3 regions of the Nocardioides sp. Kera G14 genome follow, and region 2 is predicted to be linked to each of the others. Evidence: predicted binding sites of a transcription regulator. Region 2 holds the regulator's gene; each other region holds the start of a gene.

Region 1 (7,759 bases), 670 kb from region 2:
TCGCCGACTCACAGACACTGGTCTCCCGCCGCGAGGCGGCCTCGGAGTCCGTGGCCAAGGCGCTCGGCATCTCCGAGGGTGACGCGGTCATCTACTGGCGCCGGCTCCGCACCGTCGACGGCGCACCGACCTGTGTCGTCGACGCCTGGCTCAACGAGATCCTGCTGCCCGGCTTCCTGCACTCGCCGCTGCCGGCCAGCCTCTACGACGAGCTCGGAGCACGCGGCCTGCGTCCCACCTGGGCCGAGGACATCATCAACGTCGGCCCGTCGGTGCTCGATGAGGCCGCGCTGCTCGAGGTCCCGCGCGAGGCGTTGGTCGTCCGTGGTCAGCGCCGAGCCTTCGCCGGTGAGGTGATCGTCGAGGTCAGCCGCGCCGCGTGGCGGACGGACCGGTTCCAGCTGCGCCTCCAGCTCGGCACCACCGACTAGAGCGGCGGCATCCGGTCAGAAGCTGACGGTCGGTGCGGTCTGCTGGCCCTCGGGGGCCTTGTAGAAGTCGCGCTTGCCGACCTTGGCGAGGCCGGTGAAGAACATCCACGGGATCGTGACGACGAGCTTGTTGAGCGTCGAGACAGCGTCGTTGTAGTAGGTGCGCGCGAAGGCGATCTGGTTCTCGGTCTCGGCCAGCTGCTTCTGCAGGTCGAGGAAGTTCTGGTTGGCCTTGAGGTCGGGGTACGCCTCGACGGCGACGTTGAGCCTGCCGAGCGCGCCCTGCAGCTGGGCGTCGGCGGCGGCCTTGGCCGGGACGTCGGTGCCTGCGGCGGCGGCCTGGACGCCCGCCCGAGCGCGGGTGACCTCCTCGAGGACCTCCTTCTCGTGCGCGGCGTAGCCCTTGACGGTCTCGACGAGGTTCGGGATCAGGTCGGCGCGACGGGTGAGCTGGACGTCGATCCCACCCAGCGCCTCCTGGGCGCTGACGTCGGTGGAGCGCAGCCTGTTGAACCCCACGACCCCGAAGAGGACGAGGGCGACGACCACGACGAGGACGATGATCCCGATCAGCATGGCCGCATCCTGTCACTCACCAGGAGCCGCCGCCACCACCGCCGCCACCGCCGCCACCGCTGAAGCCACCGCCGCCGAAGCCGCCGCCTCCGGACGACGAGGAGGTCTGGGTGGCCGTGTAGGACGCGATCGCGCTGTTGACCGTGCTGTCGAAGTCGCGGACCAGGTCGGAGGTGACGTCGCCGCCGTGGGCGAGTACGGCACCGGCGTAGTACCCGCCGAAGTACGTCGGCACCGGCGGCTCGGACCCGACCTCGGTGCGGTACTTGTCCGCCCACTCCTTGGCACAGTCGAAGGCCACCGCCCACGGGATGTAGGCGGTGTACAGGTCCTGACGGCCGGAGAACTCGAAGCGGTCCTTGCTGCTGGGCGTGGACAGCACGCGCCGGAACCCTCCGAGCTGTGACCAGAGCTCACGGCCCGTCTTGGTGCGCTTGGTGCCGGCACCGGCCGCAGCCATCGAGAAGCCGAAGATGGCGAAGGCGCCCGGGATGATGCCGAGGATCGTCATCCCGAACGGGTTCCAGATCAGGTTGGCCAGCATGAGCGCGAGGCCGCCGAGCACGAGGAGACCGCCGACGCCCGCGAAGCCGGTCCGGGAGAGGTGTCCCTGCTCGATCGCGTAGAGCTTCACCGCCGACTTGAACGACTTCATCTCGCTCTGCAGCTTCTGGCCGGCGGTGACGTCACGCTTGCTCGCGGTGAAGGTGCCGTGGCCGCCGGCCAGCCGGTGCGCCGTCGTGAGCGCAAGGTCGGAGGGGTCGTCCGCCGCGACGGGAGCCACGCTCCACGAGTCCTCGCTGCGGTCCAGCGTGAGGACGCCGCGCTGGGCGCCGTCGAGGAGGGTGGCGACGAAGGCGTGCCGGGGAATGGTCTCGCGCAGGAGGTAGGCGCCCTGGGCCGGGTTGAGTCCCGGGGGCGGCGCGTAGACCAGCGGGAAGGGTGGCTCCTTCTCCCGCGCCCGTGCACCGAGCCGAGCGCCCAGAAGGGCGCCGGCCACACCGAGGATCAGAACGAGGATCGTGAGCCAGAGCTGCGTGCCGAGGACGTGGTCCCAGCGCATGGTCCACGGCAGATGGCCGCCCTCGGCGGGCGTCTTCAGGTCGAGGTGGGTGAGCAGGGTGACCGGCGTCCTGGCCGGCAGGGAGTCGAGGTGGATGCCCAGCTCGCGCGTGCCGGTGCCGGTCGGCGTACAGGGGACGGTGGCACTGCCCTGACCGACACCGCAGCGGACGGAGGTGGCTGCGTTCACGGGCAGCTTCACGGTGACGTCGACGTTCGTCATCGCCTGCTGCCAGCCGCCGGGCACGACGTTCCAGTAGAAGCTGCTGCCGCCGGCCTCGTCCTTCAGCAGGACGCCGGGGATCGTGTAGCGGATCTCGTAGTGGTGCGTCCCTCTGTCCAGCGTGGTGCCGGCATCGCCGATCTGGAGGACGGTGTAGCGCCCGCGTCCCTGACTCTCCTCGGAGTAGGGCTCCGCGGCACCGTCGCGGCTGACCGAGATGTCCTCAGGCGTACGTCGGGCGTGCGGTGCGTTCGGGTCGTAGCGGTCGAAGAAGCGGAAGATGCCGTGCCTGTCACCACTGGGGAAGTCCACGTCGATGGACTCCACGGCGCTCAGGTCGCCGTCCCGATCGACGGTGAAGCTCGCGTCGTAGCGGCTGATCGACGTCGGCTCGAAGGTCTCGTCCGCGCTCGGCGCGATGTCGAAGATCAGCGCCGGTGCGGCCAACAGACCGAGCATCACGAGCACGCCGACGACGTAGACGACGAAGCGGTTCACGCCCGCGACTCTAGGGGAGGAAATGGCCGAAGGGCCTGATCCTTTCGGACCAGACCCTTCGTGTGTGGTGCGTGGGACCTCGTCAGAAGTCCATACCGCCCATGCCGCCCATGTCGCCACCCGGCATGGCAGCGCCAGCCTTCTCCGGCTTGTCGGCGACGACAGCCTCGGTGGTGAGGAAGAGCGCCGCGATGGAGGCGGCGTTCTGCAGCGCGGAGCGCGTGACCTTGGCCGGGTCGATGATGCCCTCGGCCAGCAGGTCGACGTACTCGCCGGTGGCGGCGTTGAGGCCCTGGCCCGACGGAAGCGAGGCGACCTTCTCGGCCACGACGCCACCCTCGAGACCGGCGTTGATCGCGATCTGCTTGAGCGGGGCGGAGATGCCGGCCTTGACGATCGCGGCACCGGTGGCCTCGTCGCCGGTCAGGTCGGCCTCGAGCTTCTCGAAGACGGCCGCGCCGGCCTGGACGAGCGCGACACCACCACCGGGGAGGATGCCCTCCTCGACAGCAGCCTTGGCGTTGCGGACGGCGTCCTCGATGCGGTGCTTGCGCTCCTTGAGCTCGACCTCGGTCGCCGCGCCGACCTTGATGACGGCCACGCCGCCGGCCAGCTTGGCGAGGCGCTCCTGGAGCTTCTCGCGGTCGTAGTCGGAGTCCGACTTGTCGATCTCGGCGCGGATCTGGTTGACCCGGCCCTCGATCTGGGCCTGGTCGCCCGCGCCCTCGACGATGGTGGTCTCGTCCTTGGTGATGACGACCTTGCGGGCCTGGCCGAGGAGGCTCAGGTCGGCGGTGTCGAGCTTGAGGCCGACCTCCTCGGAGATGACCTGGCCACCGGTGAGGATCGCGATGTCCTGGAGCATGGCCTTGCGGCGGTCACCGAAGCCCGGGGCCTTGACGGCGACGGACTTGAAGGTGCCCTTGATCTTGTTGACGACCAGCGTGGAGAGGGCCTCGCCGTCGGTGTCCTCGGCGATGATGACCAGCGGCTTGCCGGACTGGATGACCTTCTCGAGCAGCGGCAGGACGTCCTTGACGGAGCTGATCTTCTGGTTGGCGATCAGGATGTAGGGGTCCTCGAGGACCGCCTCCATGCGCTCGGGGTCGGTGACGAAGTAGGCCGAGATGTAGCCCTTGTCGAAGCGCATGCCCTCGGTGAGCTCGAGGTCGAGGCCGAAGGTGTTGGACTCCTCGACCGTGATCACGCCCTCCTTGCCGACCTTGTCCATGGCCTCGGCGATGAGCTCGCCGACCGTGGTGTCAGCGGCGGAGATGGACGCGGTGGCGGCGATCTCCTCCTTGGTCTCGATCTCCTTGGCGTTGGAGAGGAGCTGGGCGGAGATGGCGTCGACGGCCTTCTCGATGCCCTTCTTCAGACCCATCGGGTTGGCGCCGGCGGCCACGTTGCGCAGGCCCTCGCGGACGAGTGCCTGGGCGAGGACGGTCGCGGTCGTCGTACCGTCGCCGGCGACGTCGTCGGTCTTCTTCGCGACCTCCTTGACCAGCTCGGCGCCGATCTTCTCGTAGGGGTCCTCGAGCTCGATCTCCTTGGCGATGGAGACACCGTCGTTGGTGATCGTGGGGGCGCCCCACTTCTTCTCGAGGACGACGTTGCGGCCCTTCGGGCCGAGGGTGACCTTGACGGCGTCAGCGAGGGTGTTCATACCCCGCTCGAGGCCACGGCGGGCCTCCTCGTTGAAGGCAATCAACTTAGGCATGCTCTATGGCTTCCTTCGTACGTCGTGAGTGGAACTGTGGAAGTTCTTGGTTGTCACTCTCCTGTCGAGAGTGCCAGCTTCATGTTTAGCACTCGACCCCCGAGAGTGCAAGAAAGATGGTTGGTCCGGTCGCTCAGGTGGTCGCCGGGGCGGCGTGGCCGAAGGGGAGCGTGTCGCGCTCACCGAGAGCCGCGAGGACGGACGGGATCAGGGCCTCTGCCGTACGTCGGTAGCCGAGCTCACTCGGGTGAAACTGGTCGATCGCGAACATGTCGTCGGGATTCGTCACGAAGAACGGCCCGACGACGTGGGCGAGCGAGACGACGTGCGCACCTGCCTCGAGCGCGGCCTCACGCTGGGCGGCAGCCAACTGGCGGGAGGCCCGAGCGGCGAGGCTGCGCAGAGGATCCGGCAGCGGACGCAGGGCGCCGAGGTCGGGGCAGGTGCCGACCACCACCGCGGCACCGCGGGAGCGCAGCGAGTCGATCACCGCCACGAGGTCGCGGGTCGACTCGCTGAGCGGGATCCGATGGGTGACGTCGTTGCCTCCGACGATGACCACGGCGACGTCGGGGGCGTAGTCGTCCTCGAGGGTGGCGAGCTGCTGCTCGGGGAGCATCCACGTCTCCGCGCCGACCTTGGCGACCGTCCGCAGTCGCACCGGGCGCTCGAGCTGGTCGCCGAGCTCCTTGGCCAGTCGTGCGCCCAGGGTGCCCTTGGGTCGCGTGGCTCCGAGGCCGGCGGCGATCGAGTCCCCGACGATCAGGAGGTCGAGCGGCTCGCCCATCGCGGTGTAGCGGCGGCGATAGACCTTGTCCGCATCCAGCGCGACCTCACCGAGCGGCTTGCCGATGATCTCGCGGGCGTGGGCGGCCTGCTTCTTGAGCAGCTGCATGAACCCGGCCGCACCGAGCACGGCCACTCCCCCGACGAGTGCCGCCGTCGCCCCCGCGCCGGCCAGCATCTTCACGTTCCGGTCCACGTCACCTGTCTACCCGGCGCGGGTGAATCAGCGGCGAACTCCCCAAAGTGTCACGGTGACCCTTTGCGCTGTGAGTGACCGTTGCGAAGCGTCACCCACAGCGCGAACCGTCACGGTGACCCTTTGGTCGAGCCAGCGTCGAGCGGTGTTGGCTCAGATGATGTTGGCGGCCTCGAAGGCGTCGTAGTTGGGGGCAATGGTGGCGGCGGGGCCGACCTGGTCGGCGACGGCGTCGAGGGTCTTGAGGCCGTGGCCGGTGTTGATGATGACGGTCTCGAGGGTCGGGTCGAGCTGGCCGGTCTCGACGAGCTTCCGCGTGACGGCGACGGTGGTCCCGCCGGCGGTCTCGGTGAAGACACCCTCGGTGCGGGCGAGCAGGATGATGCCGGCGCGGATCTCCTCGTCGGTGACCTCCTCGACGGCGCCGGCGGTCTGGCGGGCGATGTCGAGGACGTAGATGCCGTCAGCCGGGTTGCCGATCGCGAGCGACTTGGCGATGGTGTCGGGCTTGACCGGGCGGATGGCGTCGACGCCGGCCTTGAAGGCGGTGGCGACCGGGTTGCAGCCGGTGGCCTGGGCGCCGAAGATCTTGTAGTCCTTCGCCTCGACGAGGCCGAGCTTGATCAGCTCCTGGAAGGACTTGTGCACCTTGGTCAGCTGCGAGCCCGAGGCGACCGGGATGACGACCTGGTCGGGCAGGCGCCAGCCGAGCTGCTCGGCGATCTCGTAGCCCAGGGTCTTGGAGCCCTCGGCGTAGAACGGACGGACGTTGACGTTGACGAACGCCCAACCCTCCTCCTCGGCGGCGATCTCCTGGGCGAGCTTGTTGACGTCGTCGTAGTTGCCCTCGACGGCGACCAGGCGGTCGGTGAAGATCGCGGAGTTGACCTGCTTCGGCTTCTCCAGGTTCGAGGGGATGAAGACGGCGGTCGGGATGCCCGCGCGGGCACCCGCGGCGGCGACGGCGTTGGCGAGGTTGCCGGTCGAGGGGCAGGCGAAGACCTTCGAGCCGAGCTCGACGGCCGCCGACAGGGCGCAGGCGACGACGCGGTCCTTGAAGGAGTTCGTCGGGTTGGTCGAGTCGTCCTTGACCCAGAGCTTCGCGATGCCCAGCTCGGCGCCGAGGTTCTTCGCCTCGATCAGCCGGGTGAAGCCGGGCTCGGTGTTCGGGCTCTGCTCGATGTCGTCGGGCACCGGCAGCAGCGCCTTGTAGCGCCAGATGTTGGCCGGGCCGGCCTCGATCTCCTCGCGGCTGATCGCCGGGAAGTCGTAGGCGACCTCGAGCGGCCCGAAGCAGTCCGGGCACGCGTAGAAGGGGCCGAGATCGGTCCGGTGACCGCACTCACGACAGGACAGCGCCACCGCGTTGCCGAATGCACCCTTGCGGGGACCAGTGCTCATGAGAAACCTCCTCCTCATCTTCCCTGGACGACTGTCGCACCAGGCCGGAATTAGCACCTGCTCCAGCACCCCTGGGGAGGAGAACGCTGGTCGGTTGCCGGGACTTCACTGGGCCGTTCCCTCAGTCCCTCTCGATGAGCTGACGCCAACTGTAGCCGTCAGGAGAGGTCGCTCGCCACCCGACTCAGGAGTTCGAGCACACCGTCGGGCCCGGGCACGACGACATCGGCCAGTGGCACGAGGGCTGATTGCTCCTCCGAACCCGAGCAGACGAGGAGCGTGGCCAGCCCCTCCCCGGCCCAGGCCTTGATGGTCTGGAATGCCTCCAGGTCGCCGAGGTCGTCCCCGGCGAAGAGCACGCCCTTGGCGGGCAGGGAGGTGATCAGTCGGTCGACGACGATGCCCTTGTCGGTGCCGCCCCCGCGGATCTCGACGACCAAGCGGCCGGGCTCGACCTCGAGGTCGTGCGACTCGGCGGCGGCGGTGAGGATCGGGAGCAGCCGCTCGAAGGCCGCCTCCGCGTCGTCCAGCCGTCGCGTGTGTACGGCGACCGCCAGTCCCTTGTCCTCGATCCAGGCGTCCGCGGCATCGGCCTGACGCAGCAGGCGCGGAAGGTCACGCTCGAAGGTGGCCAGCCCGGCGGGCGGTCGAGGACTGCTGACGACACGGTGGCTGGAGGACCAGCGCTCGGCGCCGTACTGCCCGAAGACGCGCAGCTCGGCACCGGTGCCGGCCATCCGGTCGGCGACCTCCTCGAGGCCGCCGAGGTCGAGGACCTGGCGGGCCGGGCGGCCGGTGACGACGGCGATCGCGGCGACCTTGGAGGCGAGTGCGACCAGGACGTCGGCGGCGTCGGGGTGGATCCG
Region 2 (7,759 bases):
CGCGGTCAGCGTGAAGATGGGCGCCGAAGTGCTGCGTACGTCGACCGCCGGCGTCGCCGCGCTGGCGGCCGTGATGTCACGAACCTCCCGCTGGGCCTGAGCCAGGCTCAGTGCTCGCCGAAGACGTCGCGGATCCGGCCGAAGAGGCCCTGCTTGGTGGCCTTGATGCTGCCGGCGGGGTGCTCCTCGTCGCGGAGCTTCGCGAGCTGAGCCAGAAGCTCGGCCTGCTGCTCGTCGAGGCCGGTCGGGGTCTCGACCAGGACGGTGACGACGAGGTCGCCCCGGCCGCGGCCGTGCAGACCGGGGACACCGAGGCCACGTAGGACCTGCTCCGAGCCCGGTTGGGTGCCGGGCTTCACCTCGAGGTCGAAGCTGGTGGGCGTCTCCGGTGTGAAGTCCTCGCTCACGAGGTCGGCCTCGAGGGTCGGCATCGTGAGCACGGTACCGAGCGCTGCCGCCGTCATCGGGACGGTCACCGTGCAGTGCAGGTCGCCGCCCTGGCGGGTGAAGATCGGATGCCGCGCGACACGGAGCTCGACGTAGAGGTCGCCCGCCGGGCCCCCGCCCGGACCGACCTCGCCCTGCCCGGTGAGCTGAAGCCGGGTGCCGGAGTCGACACCGGCAGGGACCTTGATCGTGAGGGTGCGGCGGGTGCGGACCCGGCCGTCACCACCGCAGTCGCGGCAGGGGTCCGGGATGATCGTGCCGAAGCCACGGCAGGCCGCACACGGGCGCAGGGTACGGATCTCGCCGAGGAAGCTGCGCTGCACGTGCGCGACCTCACCGGCACCGTGGCAGGTCTCACAGGTGACCGGCTTGGAGCCGGGCGCGGCGCCGTCGCCGTGGCAGGTCTCGCAGACGACCGCGGTGTCGAGGGTCATCTCGTGGCTGGCACCGAAGGCCGCCTCCGCGAGGTCGATCTCGAGGCCGACCAGGGCGTCCTGGCCGCGACGGGTGCGGGTGCGCGGACCACGGCCCGACGACGTACCGCCACCGCCCTGGCCGCCGAAGAAGGCGTCCATGATGTCGGTGAACGAGAACCCAGCCCCGGCGCCCGCGCCCCCGCCGAAGCCGAAACCCATGTCGCCGCCACGGTCGTAGGCGGCGCGCTTCTGCGGGTCGCTCAGGATCTCGTAGGCGTGCGAGATCTCCTTGAACTTCTCCTGGGACGCCTCGTCCGGGTTGACGTCGGGATGGTACTTGCGCGCCAGCGACCGGTAGGCCTTCTTGATCGCGGCGTCGTCGGCGTCACGGGAGACGCCCAGCAGCTCGTAGGGATCCATGTGGTTCTCAGGGTCAGCTTTCGTCGAGGATGCGGGAGACGTAACGGGCGACGGCACGGACGGCCGCCATCGTTCCGGGGTAGTCCATGCGGGTGGGGCCCACGATGCCGAGCATCGCGAGCGCCTCGTCCTGGGGGCCGTAGCCGGTCGTGACGACGCTCGTCGACGACAGGTGCTCGACCGGCCCCTCGGCACCGATGCGGACGGTCACGGTGCCGCTGGCGGAGGCCTCGCCCATCAGCTTGAGCAGGACGACATGCTCCTCCAGCGCCTCCAGCAGAGGGCGTACGGCGGAGTCGAAGGAGTCACTGAAGCGGGCGAGGTTCGACGTACCGGCGATCGCGATCCGCTCCGCGGAGCGGTGGTCCGACATCGCCTCGACGAGAGCCTCGCCGATCGTGCTGACCGACTGGGCGAGGGTCGGGGGGACCTCGTCGGCGAGTGCCCGGAGCGAGGCCGCGGCGTCGGCGATGAGCGCGCCGGCGGCCGCGGTGTTGATGTGCGTGCGCAGCGTCGCGAGCGAGTCGTCGCTGAGCTCGGCCGGCAGCTCGACCACGCGCTGCTCGACGCGGCCGGTGCTGAGGATGAGGACCGCGAGGACCCGGGTCGGGCTGAGCGAGATCAGCTCAACGTGACGGACCGTGGAGCGGCTCAGCGTCGGGTACTGCACGATCGCGACCTGATGGGTGAGCTGGCTCAGCAGCCTCACACTTCGCTGGACGACGTCGTCGAGATCGACCGCGCCGCTCATGAAGTCGCCGATCGCCCGCTTCTCGGCCGGGCTGAGCGGCTTGACGCCGTCGAGCCGGTCGACGAAGAGGCGGTAGCCCTTGTCCGTCGGGACGCGCCCGGCGCTGGTGTGCGGCTGGGTGATGTAGCCCTCGTCCTCGAGGACGGCCATGTCGTTGCGGACGGTCGCCGGTGAGACGTTGAGCTGGTGGCGCTCGACCAGGGACTTCGAGCCGACCGGCACCTCGGTCGCGACGTAGTCCTCGACGATGGCGCGGAGCACGGCGAGCCTGCGCTCGTTCTGCATGCACTCACCTCCGTTGATCGCACTCGTTGGCACTCTGGGTTCCGGAGTGCCAAGACTACCGCGTCGCTACCCCGTGACGGGTGTGACTGCTGGGACAATCGGGCCCATGGCTGACCGTTACGGCTCCGACATCCTCAGCACCGACTGGCGTGCGCCGAAGAACGGCCGCGCGGTCGAAGCGCCAGCCACGCTCGGCGACGTGGTGGAGTCGGTCTCCCCCGAGTGGGTGGGCGAGATCGTGGCCGTCGATCGGGATCTGGGCACGGTCACACTCGAGGACCGCCGCAACAAGCGTCGCTCCTTCCCGCTCGGGCCCGGTTTCCTGTACGACGGCAGGCCGGTCATCCTCGTCGCTCCGCCCCGTTCGTCTGCGGCTGTGGCCACCGGGCCGAAGCGGACCGCCTCTGGATCGCTCGCTGTGGAAGGGGCCCAGGCGCGCGTGGCTCGCGCCTCGCGGGTCTTCGTCGAGGGGCGCCATGACGCCGAGCTGGTCGAGAAGGTCTGGGGCGACGATCTGCGGATCGAGGGCGTCGTCGTGGAGTACCTCGGCGGTGTGGACGACCTGGCCGACCACCTGAAGGACTTCCGTCCGGGGCCGCAGCGGCGGGTCGGCGTACTCGTCGACCACCTCGTCGCCGGCTCCAAGGAGTCCCGGATCGCCGACGCGATCCGACGATCGCCGGTCGGCAAGGACGTGCTGATCCTCGGTCACCCGTTCATCGACGTCTGGGCGGCCATCAAGCCCGACCGCGTCGGGCTCCAGGCGTGGCCCACGATTCCCCGCTCTATCGAGTGGAAGAAGGGCATCTGCCAGCACCTCGGCTGGCCGCACCGCGACCAGGCGGACATCGCCCGGGCCTGGCAGCACCTGCTGTCGAAGGTGAAGTCCTACGACGACCTCGACCCCGCACTCCTCGGGCGGGTCGAGGAGCTGATCGACTTCGTCACCGCCGAATCAGGGGTTTCCTGACCCCGAGTCGGGGCCCTGATCAGGGCAGGAGGTCGCGGACGACGCCGTCGGCGAGGAGGCGGCCGGGATCGGTGAGCTTGAGCCGCGTGCCGTCGGGGGTGTCGTCGACGTACGTCAGGCCGGCGGCGACCGGGCCGGCGACGAGGGCCTGATCGGGCAGGGCCGAGACCGGGAGGCCGGTGGCGAGGCGCAGCTCGAGGAGGATCCGCTCCACCTGTTGGTCCTCAGGCGTGAGCACCTCGCGAGCGGCTGCGGGTGAGAGCCCGGCGGCGATGCGGTCGGCGTAGGCGACGGGGTGCTTGACGTTCCACCAACGGGTGCCGCCGATGTGCGAATGCGCACCGGGGCCGACGCCCCACCAGTCGGCGCCGGTCCAGTAGAGGACGTTGTGCCGACACTGCGTCGCGACATCGGTCGACCAGTTCGACACCTCGTACCACTCGAGCCCGGCAGCCCGCATCGCCTCGTCGGCCATCACGTACTTGTCGGCGAAGTCGTCGTCATCGGGCATCGGCAGCTCGCCTCGACGGACGCGTCGGGCCAGGGCGGTCCCCTCCTCCACGATGAGGCTGTACGCCGACACATGATCCGGCTCGCAGGCGAGGGCGGCCTCGAGGGTCGTCGACCAGTCGGCCCGCGACTCCCCCGGCGTGCCGTAGATGAGGTCCACGGACACCTGCGCGATGCCGGCCTCCCGTGCGGCGGCGACGGCGAGCGGCACGTTGGCCGGGTTGTGCGTCCGGTCGAGCGTGGCGAGGACGTGCAGCACTGCGCTCTGCATGCCGAAGGAGATCCGGTTGAAACCGCCGTCGGCCAGGACAGCAAGGGCTTCCGGCGTCACCGAGTCGGGGTTGGCCTCAGTCGTCACCTCGGCGTCGTCGGCCAGGCCGAACTCCTCACGGATCGCCGCGACCACGGCCACCAGGTCTTCGGCTGGGAGCAGGGTCGGAGTGCCCCCGCCGAAGAAGATCGTCTCGACCTCAGGCGCCGCGGAGCCGAGCACGCGGCGGGCCTGCCGCACCTCGGCGATCGCGGCCTCGGCGTACGTCTGCCTGCTGGCACCGGGATGGCCACCGGCGACGACGGAGGGACCGAGCTCGAGGGCCGTGTAGGTGTTGAAGTCGCAGTAGCCGCAGCGGACCGTGCAGAACGGCACGTGCACGTAGAAGCCGAACGGCCGCGTTCCCAGACCGGCCAGCGCGGAGGCCGGGAGCGACCCGTCCGCGGGCGCGGGTTCGCCGTCGGGCAGGGCGCTGGGCATAAGGACATTGAATCCCGACGCCGGACAAAAGACCGAAACATGACTTCGGCAGACTCCCTCCCGTGAGCCACGAGAGCGCGTACGAGTCCGTCGATGCCGAGTTCCGCAAGGCACATCTGAGCGGGCGGTCGCCCGGCCTCGTCTACGGCGTCGTACTCGACGGTGAGCTGATCCACTCCGGGGCCTTCGGCACGACGGCCCTGGACGAGGAGCGGCCGCCGACGGTTACGACCGTGCAGCGGATCGCCTCCATGACGAAGTCCTTCACCGCCTCGGCGGTCCTCCTTCTCGTCGAGCGCGGCCAGCTCGCCCTGGACGCACCGGTCGCCAGCTATGTGCCGGAGTTCCAACCGATGCACTCGGCCGACTCCGCGCCCGTGACGATCCGCCACCTGCTCACGATGAGCGCCGGCCTCCTCACCGACGACCCGTGGGGCGACCGCAACGAGTCGCAGACGCCCGAGGAGCTCGACGCCTTCCTCGCGGGGGGCTTCCTCACCGGCGCCCGGCCGGGCGAGGCGTTCGAGTACGCGAACCTCGGTTACGCGGTCATGGGCCGGGTGATCGACCGCGTGCTCGGAGCCGATGGCGGTTTCCGCGCGTTCGTCCTCGACGAGCTCGTCACCCCGCTCGGCATGCCCGCGACGACGTACGACGTCAGCCTGGTCGGCTCTGAACTGGCGGTCGGCTTCCAACCACGCAGCAGTGGTTGGGTGGCTGAGCCTTCGACCTCGCCGGGGACCTTCTCGGCGATGGGCGGCCTGCACAGCAGCGCCACCGACCTTGCGCGCTGGGTCGGCGGTTTCACTGACGCCTTCCGCAATCCGAGCGCTCCGCACCCGCTGAGCCCGGCGAGCCGGCGCGATATGCAACAGGCGCATCGCTTCATCGATGTCGAGGCCAAGGAGGGCAAGGCTGCTGCGGCCTACGGCTACGGCTTCGGGCTCATCGCGGAGCATCACGCCGACCACGGCCATGTGGCCCAGCACAGCGGCGGCTATCCGGGCTACGGGTCACACATGCGCTGGCATCCCGAGACGGGACTGGGTGTCATCGCGCTGGCCAACGGCACCTATGCGGCTCCGGTCGCCGCGGCGACCGAGGCGCTGCGGGCCTTGGTGCTGGCCGCCGACCGGCCCCGCGCGCTGCCGGTCCCTACGACGCAGCAGCTGGTCGAGGAGGTCACCCGTCGTGTGGCCGCCACGATCGCGGACCACGCACCGTTCAATGACCACACCGTCTTCACCGCCAATGTCGCGATGGACGTGCCGGAGGAGGAGCGCCAGGTCCAGCTGGCGAAGCTGCGAGAGGAAGTCGGGCTGATGCGGCTCGCGGTGGAGGAGCTGACGCCGCGCGCCGACGGGCTGGGCCACATCGCGTGGAGCATCCCGGCGGCCAACGGGCGTTACGAGTTGGAGATCAAGATCGCTCCCACGCTCGAGCCGCGGGTGCAGCAGGTCGTGGTCAAGGCCACGGTTCCGGGCGACTCAGCGGAAGTCGCGGCTGCGGTGACCCCGGAGCTCGACGAAGGGTGAGAGCCGGTCGGCGACGAGGTTGAGCACGCCGTCCTGCTTCTCGACGATGCCGCGGATCAGCATCGTCGAACTGGAGGTGGCGACGCGGCGGAACTTCGCCCACACGCCCTGGGAGCAGACCACGTTGAGCATGCCGGTCTCGTCCTCGAGGTTGAGGAACGTGACGCCGCCGGCGGTCGAGGGTCGCTGCCGGTGCGTGACCATGCCACCGACGGTGACCCGGGTGCCGCCCTCGATGTCGCGCAGGCCGGCCACCGAGACCGCGCCGGAGCCCGACAGTTGGGCGCGCAGGTGGGCGAACGGATGCCCGTCGGGCGTGATGCCCGTGGCCCAGAGGTCGGCGAGTGTCTCCTCGGCCGGCTCCATCGCCGGCAGTTCGGGGGCTGCGACCACCGGGGCCGTCCCGGGCAGCTGGTCGGGTGACTCGGTCCAGCCCGCCGCCCACAGCGCCTCGCGCCGGCTCAGCCCCTCCCCCATCTGTCCCAGCGCCCCGGCGGTCGCCAGCGCCTCGAGCTGCCCGGTGTCGAGCCGGGCCCGTCGGGCGAGGTCGGGCATGTCCCGGAAGGGCGCCTCCTCACGTGCCGCCACGATCCGCTCCGCCGTCTCCCGGCTGATCCCCCGCACCTCCTCCAGGCCCAGGCGTACGGCGAACCGGCCGTCCCGACGATGGTGCGGTGTCGGATCCGGGGTTCCCGGGATCCATGGGGTTGTCCCCCTCACGTCGTGGAGGCAGACGTCGAAGCCGGTGGGACCAGCGGCGTCGGACAGCGGCTCGAGGTCGGCCGTCGCCCCTGACGACAGCAGGTCAGGTCGGCGTACCTCCACGCCGTGGCGGACGGCGTCCTGGGTGAGGGACTGCGGCGAGTAGAAACCCATCGGCTGGGCGCGCAACAGGCCGGCGAGGAACGCCCCGGGGTAGTGCAGCTTGAACCACGAGGAGGCATAGACCAGCTTGGCGAAGGAGAGCGCGTGCGACTCGGCGAAGCCGAAGTTCGCGAACGACAGGATCTGGAAGTAGACCGCCGTCGCGGCCGCCTCGGTCATCCCCTTGTCGATCATCCCGTCGAAGAGCCGCTCCTTGAGCGACTCGATCCGCTCGACGCCCCGCTTGGAGCCCATCGCCCGGCGCAGCAGGTCGGCATCGTCGGCGCTGAAGTCACCCAGGACACGGCCCATCTCCATCAGCTGCTCCTGGAAGAGGGGGACCCCTCGCGTCCGTGACAGCACCGGCTCCAGCAGCGGATGGGCGTACTCCACCTCCTCACGGCCGGTGGCACGACGTACGTAGGGATGGACTGCGCCACCCTGGATCGGGCCGGGCCGGATCAGGGCGATCTCGATCGCGAGGTCGTAGAAGCAGCGCGGCTGGAGCCGGGGCAGCGTGCCGATCTGGGCACGGCTCTCGACCTGGAAGACACCGATCGAGTCGGCCCGGCAGAGCATGTCGTAGACCGCCGGCTCCTCCTTGGGGATCGTCGCCAGCTCCCAGCTCTCCCCCAGATGTGTGCGCACGATCTGCATCAGGTGGTCGAGCGCGGAGAGCATGCCGAGCCCGAGCAGGTCGAACTTCACCAGCCCCATGAACTCGCAGCCGTCCTTGTCCCACTGCAGGACGGTGCGCTTCTCCATCCGCGCCCGCTCGATCGGCACCACCTCGCCGATCGGGCGCTCGGT
Region 3 (7,759 bases), 550 kb from region 2:
GAAGCCGGCCTCCTTGGGCTCGTTTCGCCACTTCTTCGACGGCCAGAACAGCGCTCGACCGAAGACGCTGGTGAGGGCAGGGACGAGCGTCAGGGCCGCGAGCACGGTGACGGCCACCGCGATCGCGAGGTTCGGCCCCATCGACTTGAACATGCCGAGGGTCGAGAGCGCGAGGGTCATGAACGCGATGAAGACGGCGCCACCGGCGGACGCGGTCGCCTCGCCGGCACGGGTGACGGCGTACTCGACGGCGGACCGGTGCTCGGCCACGCGTGCCGCGCGGTCGGTCGCCGCGACCCGGTGGCTCCGCATCCGCTCGCGGTAGCGGAAGAGGAAGAACAGGATGTAGTCGGTGCCGATGCCGAAGAGGACGATGTCGATGATGACGGCGGTGGAGTCGTCCTTCTGCAGCCCGAACAGCTTGGCGGCGTAGTTGTCGAGCCCCGCCGAGAGTGGTGCGAGGAAGAAGATCACGGTGATCAGCGGGAGCAGGGTGACCAGCACACTGCGGAAGATCACGCCGAGCAGGATGATGAGGAGCAGGACGGTCGCCAGGACGACGAGCTTCTCGGCATTGCCGCCGGACTGCGACTGGTCGTAGTTCTGCGCCAGCGTGCCGCCGACCTGTGCCCGCAGTCCGGTGCCCTCGGTCGCGTCGTCGAGGTCGCTGCGCAGCGTCTTGACCTGATCCATGTCGGACTGGTCCTGGCCCGTCACACCCGGCGCGAGATCCAGGGTGACCAGGCCCGCACGCTGCTTCCCGTCACCGGGAAGCTGGACGAGCGGCGTGGCGCCGCTCCCGTTCTTCTCCGCCGCGCCGAACGCAGAGCCGGGCTTGAGGCCCGCGGCGATCTGCTGGACCTTGGCGAGGTCGGCGGCGCTCAGCGCGCTGCCGTCCTCGTGGTCGAAGAGGATCGTCGCACCGCCCGAGGCGTTGGCCTCGTCGCCGAAGGCGTCGGCGATCAGCGAGTAGGCGCGGATCGAGTCGTACTTGTCGGGCAGGAAGTCGGCCTGGTCGGTCGTGGCCTTGATGGACGGGTGGAAGGCCGTGACGAGAACGGTGAGCACCACCCAGGCAGCGATGATGTACCAGGGGCGACGGCTGGCCAGACGGCCAAGTGCAGCGAACATGACCCTGAAACTACCGGGCCCCACCGACCACAAGCCGTGACATTCGGCATGGCCGGGCACGACTCAGGACGAAATCAGGGTCATCCCTGAGAAGGGCTTCACCAACAGGCAGCGACCTTCGCCGGCGATCCGCGTCATCACGATCGTGCCCTCGTTGGGACCGGTGAGCGAGAGGGAGCGCCGCAGCGCCTCCGGCACGATCGAGACGCCGCGCTTCTTGATCGTCAGTCGCCCGATCCCACGCTCACGCAGGGCCGCCTTCAGTGCACGCTCGCGATACGGCAGCTCCTCCAGCACCTGGTAACCCGTCGCGAACGGCGTGTGGAACGAGGCGTCGGAGGTGACGTAGGCGATGTGCTCGTCGAGCAGCCCGCCGTCCACGCCGGCCGCCACCGCCGTCACCAGACCGGCCCGGATCACCGCCCCGTCGGGCTCATAGAGGAAGTCCCCCAGAGGTCGTACGGCGTCAGCCCGCCCCTCCACGTCCTCGGGGTCGATCGGCGAGTCCTCCTCGGTGATCGTCGCCAGGCCGCCGTCACCGATCACGGTCGCCCGTCGGCGTACGGTGGCGAGACGTCCGGACCAGAGCGCGGCCTCCTTCACGTCACCGTGGTCGGAGACCCACTCGCCCTCGACCCCGGCAGGGATCAGGGAGTGGTCGATCCCGGGCGCGACCTTCACGCACGCGTCGCGGTTGAAGAGCGTCGACACCCAGTCCCATGGCGGCGTCCAGCCTTCCGTGGCGAGTTCGCGCCCGCGCGCTGCGTTGTTCCGACGCCGCGCCGGGTCGGCGAAGGCGACGTCGAAGGGGGAGTGGTCGACCGTGGTGGCGTCCGCCTGCTGGACGGCACCACCGAGCCCGAGCGCGGTGAGGTTGGCGGAGGCCACCGCCACGCGTTCGGGATCCAAGTCGACACCGGCCGCCGTGGTGCCGGCGTGCGACAGGGCGATCAGGTCACCGCCGATGCCGCAGCCCAGGTCGATGACCGACGCGGCGCCGAAGGCCTGCAGTCGCGCCGCGCGGTGCGTCGCGACCGAGAGCCGCGTCGCCTGTTCGAGTCCGTCGGACGTGAAGTACATCGAGTCCGCGAGAGCCCCGAACTTGGCGCGACCACGGGAGCGCAGCTCCACCTGCGACATCGCCGCGGCGACGTACGCCGGCTCACAGTCCTTGCGCAGGAGCGTCTGCGCCTGCAGCGGATCCATCCCCGACAGCGACGAAGCCCGGTCCAGCAGCGCCTGCCCAGAAGGAGTCAGCAGCCAGCCGAAGGCATCCAGATCCACGGACCGAACCTACCGGCGGAGACCCTGCGACCGCCGCTGCGCGGCGGTGGCTCAGTCGCTCGGCGCAAGCGCTCGAGCAAGCTCGGCGCTTGACCTCGCTCCCTCGCCTAGCACTCCTCTTGACCGAGTGCTAACGTCGGATTGGCACTCTCGCCATGAGTGTGCCAATCCCGGACGTGAAACACGCGCACGAAGGAGTCGACTCATGTCGATCAACATCAAGCCTCTCGAGGACCGCATCATCATCAAGCAGGTCGAGGCTGAGCAGACCACTGCGTCGGGTCTCGTGATCCCCGACACCGCCAAGGAGAAGCCGCAGGAGGGCGAGGTCCTCGCTGTCGGCCCCGGTCGCATCGACGACAACGGCAACCGCGTCCCGCTCGACGTCGCGGTCGGTGACAAGGTCATCTACAGCAAGTACGGCGGCACCGAGGTCAAGTACTCCGGCGAGGAGTACCTCATCCTCTCCGCCCGCGACATCCTCGCGGTGATCGGCTGATGCCGAAGATCCTCGAGTTCGACGAGAGCGCCCGCCGCTCTCTCGAGCGCGGCGTCGACGCCCTCGCCAACGCCGTCAAGGTGACGCTCGGCCCGAAGGGCCGCTACGTCGTCCTCGACAAGAAGTGGGGCGCCCCGACCATCACGAACGACGGTGTGACCGTCGCCCGTGAGGTCGAGCTCGACGACCCGTTCGAGAACCTCGGTGCGCAGCTCACCAAGGAGGTCGCGACCAAGACCAACGACGTCGCCGGCGACGGTACGACGACCGCGACCGTCCTGGCGCAGGCGCTGGTCCACGAGGGCCTCCGCGCTGTCGCGGCCGGCACCAACCCGATGGGCCTCAAGCGCGGCATGGACAAGGCCGCCGAGGCGGTCTCCGAGGCGCTGCTCAAGGCCGCCAAGCCGGTCAACGAGAAGTCCGAGATGGCGTCGGTCGCCACGATCTCGTCGCGCGACGAGCACATCGGCGAGCTCCTCGCCGAGGCGTTCGACAAGGTCGGCAAGGACGGCGTCATCACGGTCGAGGAGTCCTCGACCCCGACGACGGAGCTCGAGTTCACCGAGGGCATGCAGTTCGACAAGGGCTACATCTCGGCGTACTTCGTCTCCGACCCCGAGCGGATGGAGGCCGTCCTCGACGACCCGTACATCCTGCTCGTCCAGGGCAAGGTCTCCTCGATCCAGGAGCTCCTGCCGCTGCTGGAGAAGGTCATCCAGGCCGGCAAGCCGCTCTTCATCATCGCCGAGGACGTCGAGGGCGAGGCGCTCTCCACGCTCGTGGTCAACAAGATCAAGGGCACGTTCAACGCGGTGGCGGTCAAGGCTCCGGCGTTCGGTGACCGCCGCAAGGCGATCCTCGAGGACATCGCGATCCTCACCGGCGCCCAGGTCGTCGCCCCCGAGGTCGGCCTCAAGCTCGACCAGGTCGGCCTCGAGGTCCTCGGCTCTGCCCGCCGCATCGTCGTGTCGAAGGACAACACGACGATCGTCGACGGTGCCGGTGACGCCGCCGCGGTCAACGGCCGTGTCGCCCAGATCCAGGGCGAGATCGCCAACACCGACTCCGACTGGGACCGCGAGAAGCTCCAGGAGCGCCTCGCGAAGCTCGCCGGTGGTGTCTGCGTGATCAAGGTCGGTGCGCACACCGAGGTGGAGCTCAAGGAGAAGAAGCACCGCATCGAGGACGCCGTCTCCGCGACTCGCGCCGCGATCGAGGAGGGCATCGTCCAGGGTGGTGGCTCCGCGCTCATCCAGGCCGTCTCCGTCCTCGACGACGACCTCGGCCTGACCGGTGAGGAGGCCATCGGCGTCCGCATCGTCAAGAAGGCCGCCGTCGAGCCGCTGCGCTGGATCGCCGAGAACGGTGGCGAGAACGGCTACGTCGTGACGAGCAAGGTCGCCGAGGGTTCCGACACCGCCGGCTTCGGCTACAACGCCGCGACCGGCGAGTACGGCGACCTCATCGCCCAGGGCGTCATCGACCCGGTCAAGGTCACGCGCTCCGCGCTGATCAACGCCGTCTCGATCGCCGGCCTGCTGCTCACCACCGAGACCCTCGTGGTGGACAAGCCCGAGGAGGAGGAGCCCGCCCCCGCCGGTGGGCACGGTCACGGCCACGGCCACTGATCGACCTGCTCGACAGAACGAACCGGATGCCGGCCCCTCGGGGCCGGCATCCGGCATTTCGGCGCCCGACCGGTTCGGTCTCGCGATGCGGACATGCACGTCAGGTTCCGGATGAAGTCCATAGGATTACTGGACAATCTCGGAAGGAGGACGCATGTCGACCACGACAGGCGAGCCGACAGCCCTGCACGTCAGCCCGGGTGATGACGACCTCATCGCCGCGCGTCTGGTCAGCAGGCGCCGCCCCGGCCAGTGGATCTCCGCCGCCGTGGTCCTGCTCCTCGTGGGCGGGGCGCTCTGGTCGGTCGTGACCAACCCACGTTTCCAGTGGGACGTCGTCGGCCACTTCCTGCTCCGCCCCTCGATCCTCGACGGGCTGTGGCTGACGTTGTGGCTGACGGCCGCCACCGTGGTCGTCGGCTACATCCTCGGCGTCGGGCTGGCCGCCATGCGGCTGTCGGGAACCCGGTCCTGGCCACCGTGAGCTTCGGCTACGTCTGGCTCTTCCGCTCCGTCCCGCCGCTGGTCCAGCTGCTCTTCTGGTTCCAGCTCGCGTCGCTCTACCCGACGCTCTCGCTCAGCATCCCCGGGGTGAAGACCTTCGCGAGCGTCGACACCGCGCACCTCTTCACCGGGCTCACCGCCGCCTTCGTCGGACTGACCTTCGACATCGCCGCCTTCTCCGCCGAGATCATCCGCGGCGGCCTGATCTCGGTCGACCACGGCCAGACCGAGGCGGCGAAGTCCCTGGGCCTCGGTCGCCGGCGGATCTTCTGGCGGATCGTCTTCCCGCAGGCCATGCCGGCGATCATCCCGGCGAGCGGCAACATGATCATCGGCATCGCCAAGGCGACCTCGATCGTCAGCGTCATCGCGGTGCAGGACCTGCTCTACTCCGTCCAGCTGATCTACAACCAGAACTACCTGATCATCCCGCTCCTGATCGTCGCGACGATCTGGTACATCGTCATCACCACCGTCCTGTCGATCGGGCAGTACTACATCGAGCGCCACTTCGCCCGCGGCAAGGGCGGCGACGCCGGCTCCGGCCTCTGGCGCTCGACCTGGCGGCGGCTCTCGCCCCTCGGCCGCACCGAGCTCGGGGGCCTTGCATGAGTAAGCCGCCACCACTGGTCCGCATCCGCAACCTGGGCAAGCACTTCGGGGTGCATCGCGTCCTGGAGGGCATCGACCTGGACGTGGCGCGCGGCTCGGTCACCGTCCTGCTGGGTCCGTCGGGCTCGGGCAAGTCCACGCTGCTGCGCTGCATCAACCACCTCGAGCGCCCGGACCACGGCTTCATCGAGGTCGGCGGGAAGCTGATCGGCTTCCGGCGCGACGGTCGGCACCTGCGCGAGCTGCCCGAGCGTGAGATCACCCGGCAGCGCGCCCGGATCGGCATGGTCTTCCAGCAGTTCAACCTCTTCCCGCACCGCACCGCGTTGGAGAACATCGTCGAGGGACAGCTGGCTGCCGGCGTACGGCGCAAGGAGGCGGAGGCCCGGGGGAGCGAGCTGCTCGCGCGGGTCGGCCTCGCCGGCCGTGAGGGCGCCTACCCGCGTCAGCTGTCGGGCGGACAGCAGCAGCGCGTGGCGATCGCCCGTGCGGTCGCGGTGTCGCCGGACCTCATCCTCTTCGACGAGCCGACCAGCGCGTTGGATCCCGAGATGGTCGGCGAGGTGCTCGCGGTCATCAAGGACCTCGCCCGCGACGGCCTCACGATGATCGTCGTCACCCACGAGATCGGCTTCGCCCGGGAGGTAGCCGACCAGGTCGTCTTCCTCGACGGCGGCCGCATCGTCGAGTCAGGACCGCCGGCCGCGGTCCTCGCGGCCCCCCAGAACGAGCGCGCTCGCGCGTTCCTGTCCGCGGTCCTGTGACCCGGTCATCCATGGAATCGAAAGGAACACCGTGAAGATCACCACGCCGGTCGCGCCGCTCCTCGGGCTGGCCCTCGCCGCCACCCTCGCCCTCAGCGGATGCGGCAACAGCACCGACGCGCTCTCCGCCGCGGACAAGGAGGTCGGAGGTACGACGACCACCAAGCAGGACGCGATCCCGACCCAGGACGTCGTCTCCTCGATCCAGACCGACAAGGCCCTGCACGACCGCCTGCCCGCCGAGATCAAGTCCTCGGGCACGCTGTCCCTCGGCACGACCGAGGCGACCGGCACCTCCTTCCTCCCACACGGCGGCACCGACGACGCCGGCAAGCAGATCGGCCTCGACGTCGACATCCGCGACGCCGTCGCGAAACTCCTCGGCGTGAAGCTCGACGTGCAGTTCGGCAGCTTCGAGACGATCGTGCCGGGCACGCAGAACGGCAAGTACAACGTGGGTGAGGGCAACTTCGCCGTCACCTCGGAGCGGCTCAAGGTCGTCGACTACGCGACCTACCTCAAGGACGGCCAGTCCTTCGTCGCTCCGGCGAGCTCGGACCTCACGAAGGTCTCCGACATCACCGACGTCTGCGGGAAGTCCATCGCCACCAGCCCCGGCTCGAGCTTCCAGCAGATCCTCGAGTCCAACGCGTCCACGTGCGCCGCAGCGGGCAAGGAGCCCTACAAGGTCTCCTACTACAAGGACGGCGCGACCATCCTGCTCAGCCTGCAGAACGGCAAGGCCGACCTCTACTTCGGCCCGACCCTGAGCCTGAAGTATCTCGTCGACCACCAGTCGAACCTGAAGTACCTCGGCGAGCTCAGCCTCACCGACGTCGGCTTCGTCGTCGCCAAGGGCAGTCCGTTGGCCCCGATCCTCGTTGACGCCGTCAACGAGCTCATCGAGACCGGCGACTACGACAAGATCTTCGACAAGTGGAGCGTGGGCGACATCAAGCTCGCGAAGTCCGAGTTCAACCCCAAGCCGGCGTTCTGAGGCCGGGGTCCGACGGTGAGGTTCCAGCTCCTCGACATCCTGCCGCACTTCGTGAACCCGGTGACGGGGCGCGAGGTCAGCACCGATGAGCGACTCAACCAGGCCCTGACGGCGGCCCGCTACGCCGAGCAGTTCGGGCTCGACGCGGTGGCGATCGGTGAGCGGCATGCGGGCCACGTCATCTCCAGCGGCGTGACGGTCCTGCTCGGTGCCATCGCGGCGACGACGAGCCGGGTCCGGATCCAGTCCGGTGTCGCGGTGCTCTCCATCCTCGACCCGCTCCGGGTCGCGGAGGACTACGCCACCGTCGACCAGCTCTCACGCGGCCGGGTCGAGGTGG

The links. The regulator HrcA, encoded in region 2, represses chaperone genes, less so after heat shock. The targets are predictions, from matches to a motif close to TTGGCACTCGNNNNNNNCGAGTGCCAA.
Region 1: groL (chaperonin GroEL) is a predicted target of HrcA. The motif match lies at 4,596-4,622, and genes of this name have one in related genera.
Region 3: groES (co-chaperone GroES) is a predicted target of HrcA. The motif match lies at 2,523-2,549, and genes of this name have one in related genera.

What each region holds. Positions count from the first base shown of each region.
Region 1 covers NZ_CP085839.1:513,990-521,748, reverse strand. The annotation lists gene LH076_RS02640 (GntR family transcriptional regulator) at 1-431, shown strand, start outside; gene LH076_RS02635 (LemA family protein) at 447-1,007, opposite strand; gene LH076_RS02630 (DUF2207 domain-containing protein) at 1,024-2,790, opposite strand; gene groL (chaperonin GroEL) at 2,873-4,510, opposite strand; gene LH076_RS02620 (SGNH/GDSL hydrolase family protein) at 4,644-5,492, opposite strand; gene thrC (threonine synthase) at 5,646-6,893, opposite strand; SAM riboswitch class I at 6,905-7,034, opposite strand; gene otsB (trehalose-phosphatase) at 7,052-7,759, opposite strand, start outside.
Region 2 covers NZ_CP085839.1:1,179,168-1,186,926, reverse strand. The annotation lists gene LH076_RS05895 (16S rRNA (uracil(1498)-N(3))-methyltransferase) at 1-100, shown strand, start outside; gene dnaJ (molecular chaperone DnaJ) at 108-1,283, opposite strand; gene hrcA (heat-inducible transcriptional repressor HrcA) at 1,297-2,319, opposite strand; gene LH076_RS05880 (DUF3097 domain-containing protein) at 2,426-3,289, shown strand; gene hemW (radical SAM family heme chaperone HemW) at 3,309-4,550, opposite strand; gene LH076_RS05870 (serine hydrolase domain-containing protein) at 4,613-6,085, shown strand; gene LH076_RS05865 (error-prone DNA polymerase) at 6,038-7,759, opposite strand, start outside.
Region 3 covers NZ_CP085839.1:624,892-632,650, forward strand. The annotation lists gene LH076_RS03180 (MMPL family transporter) at 1-1,131, opposite strand, end outside; gene LH076_RS03185 (class I SAM-dependent methyltransferase) at 1,195-2,415, opposite strand; gene groES (co-chaperone GroES) at 2,621-2,914, shown strand; gene groL (chaperonin GroEL) at 2,914-4,542, shown strand; gene LH076_RS03200 (hypothetical protein) at 4,697-5,026, shown strand; gene LH076_RS03205 (amino acid ABC transporter permease) at 5,023-5,658, shown strand; gene LH076_RS03210 (amino acid ABC transporter ATP-binding protein) at 5,655-6,422, shown strand; gene LH076_RS03215 (transporter substrate-binding domain-containing protein) at 6,454-7,419, shown strand; gene LH076_RS03220 (LLM class flavin-dependent oxidoreductase) at 7,435-7,759, shown strand, end outside.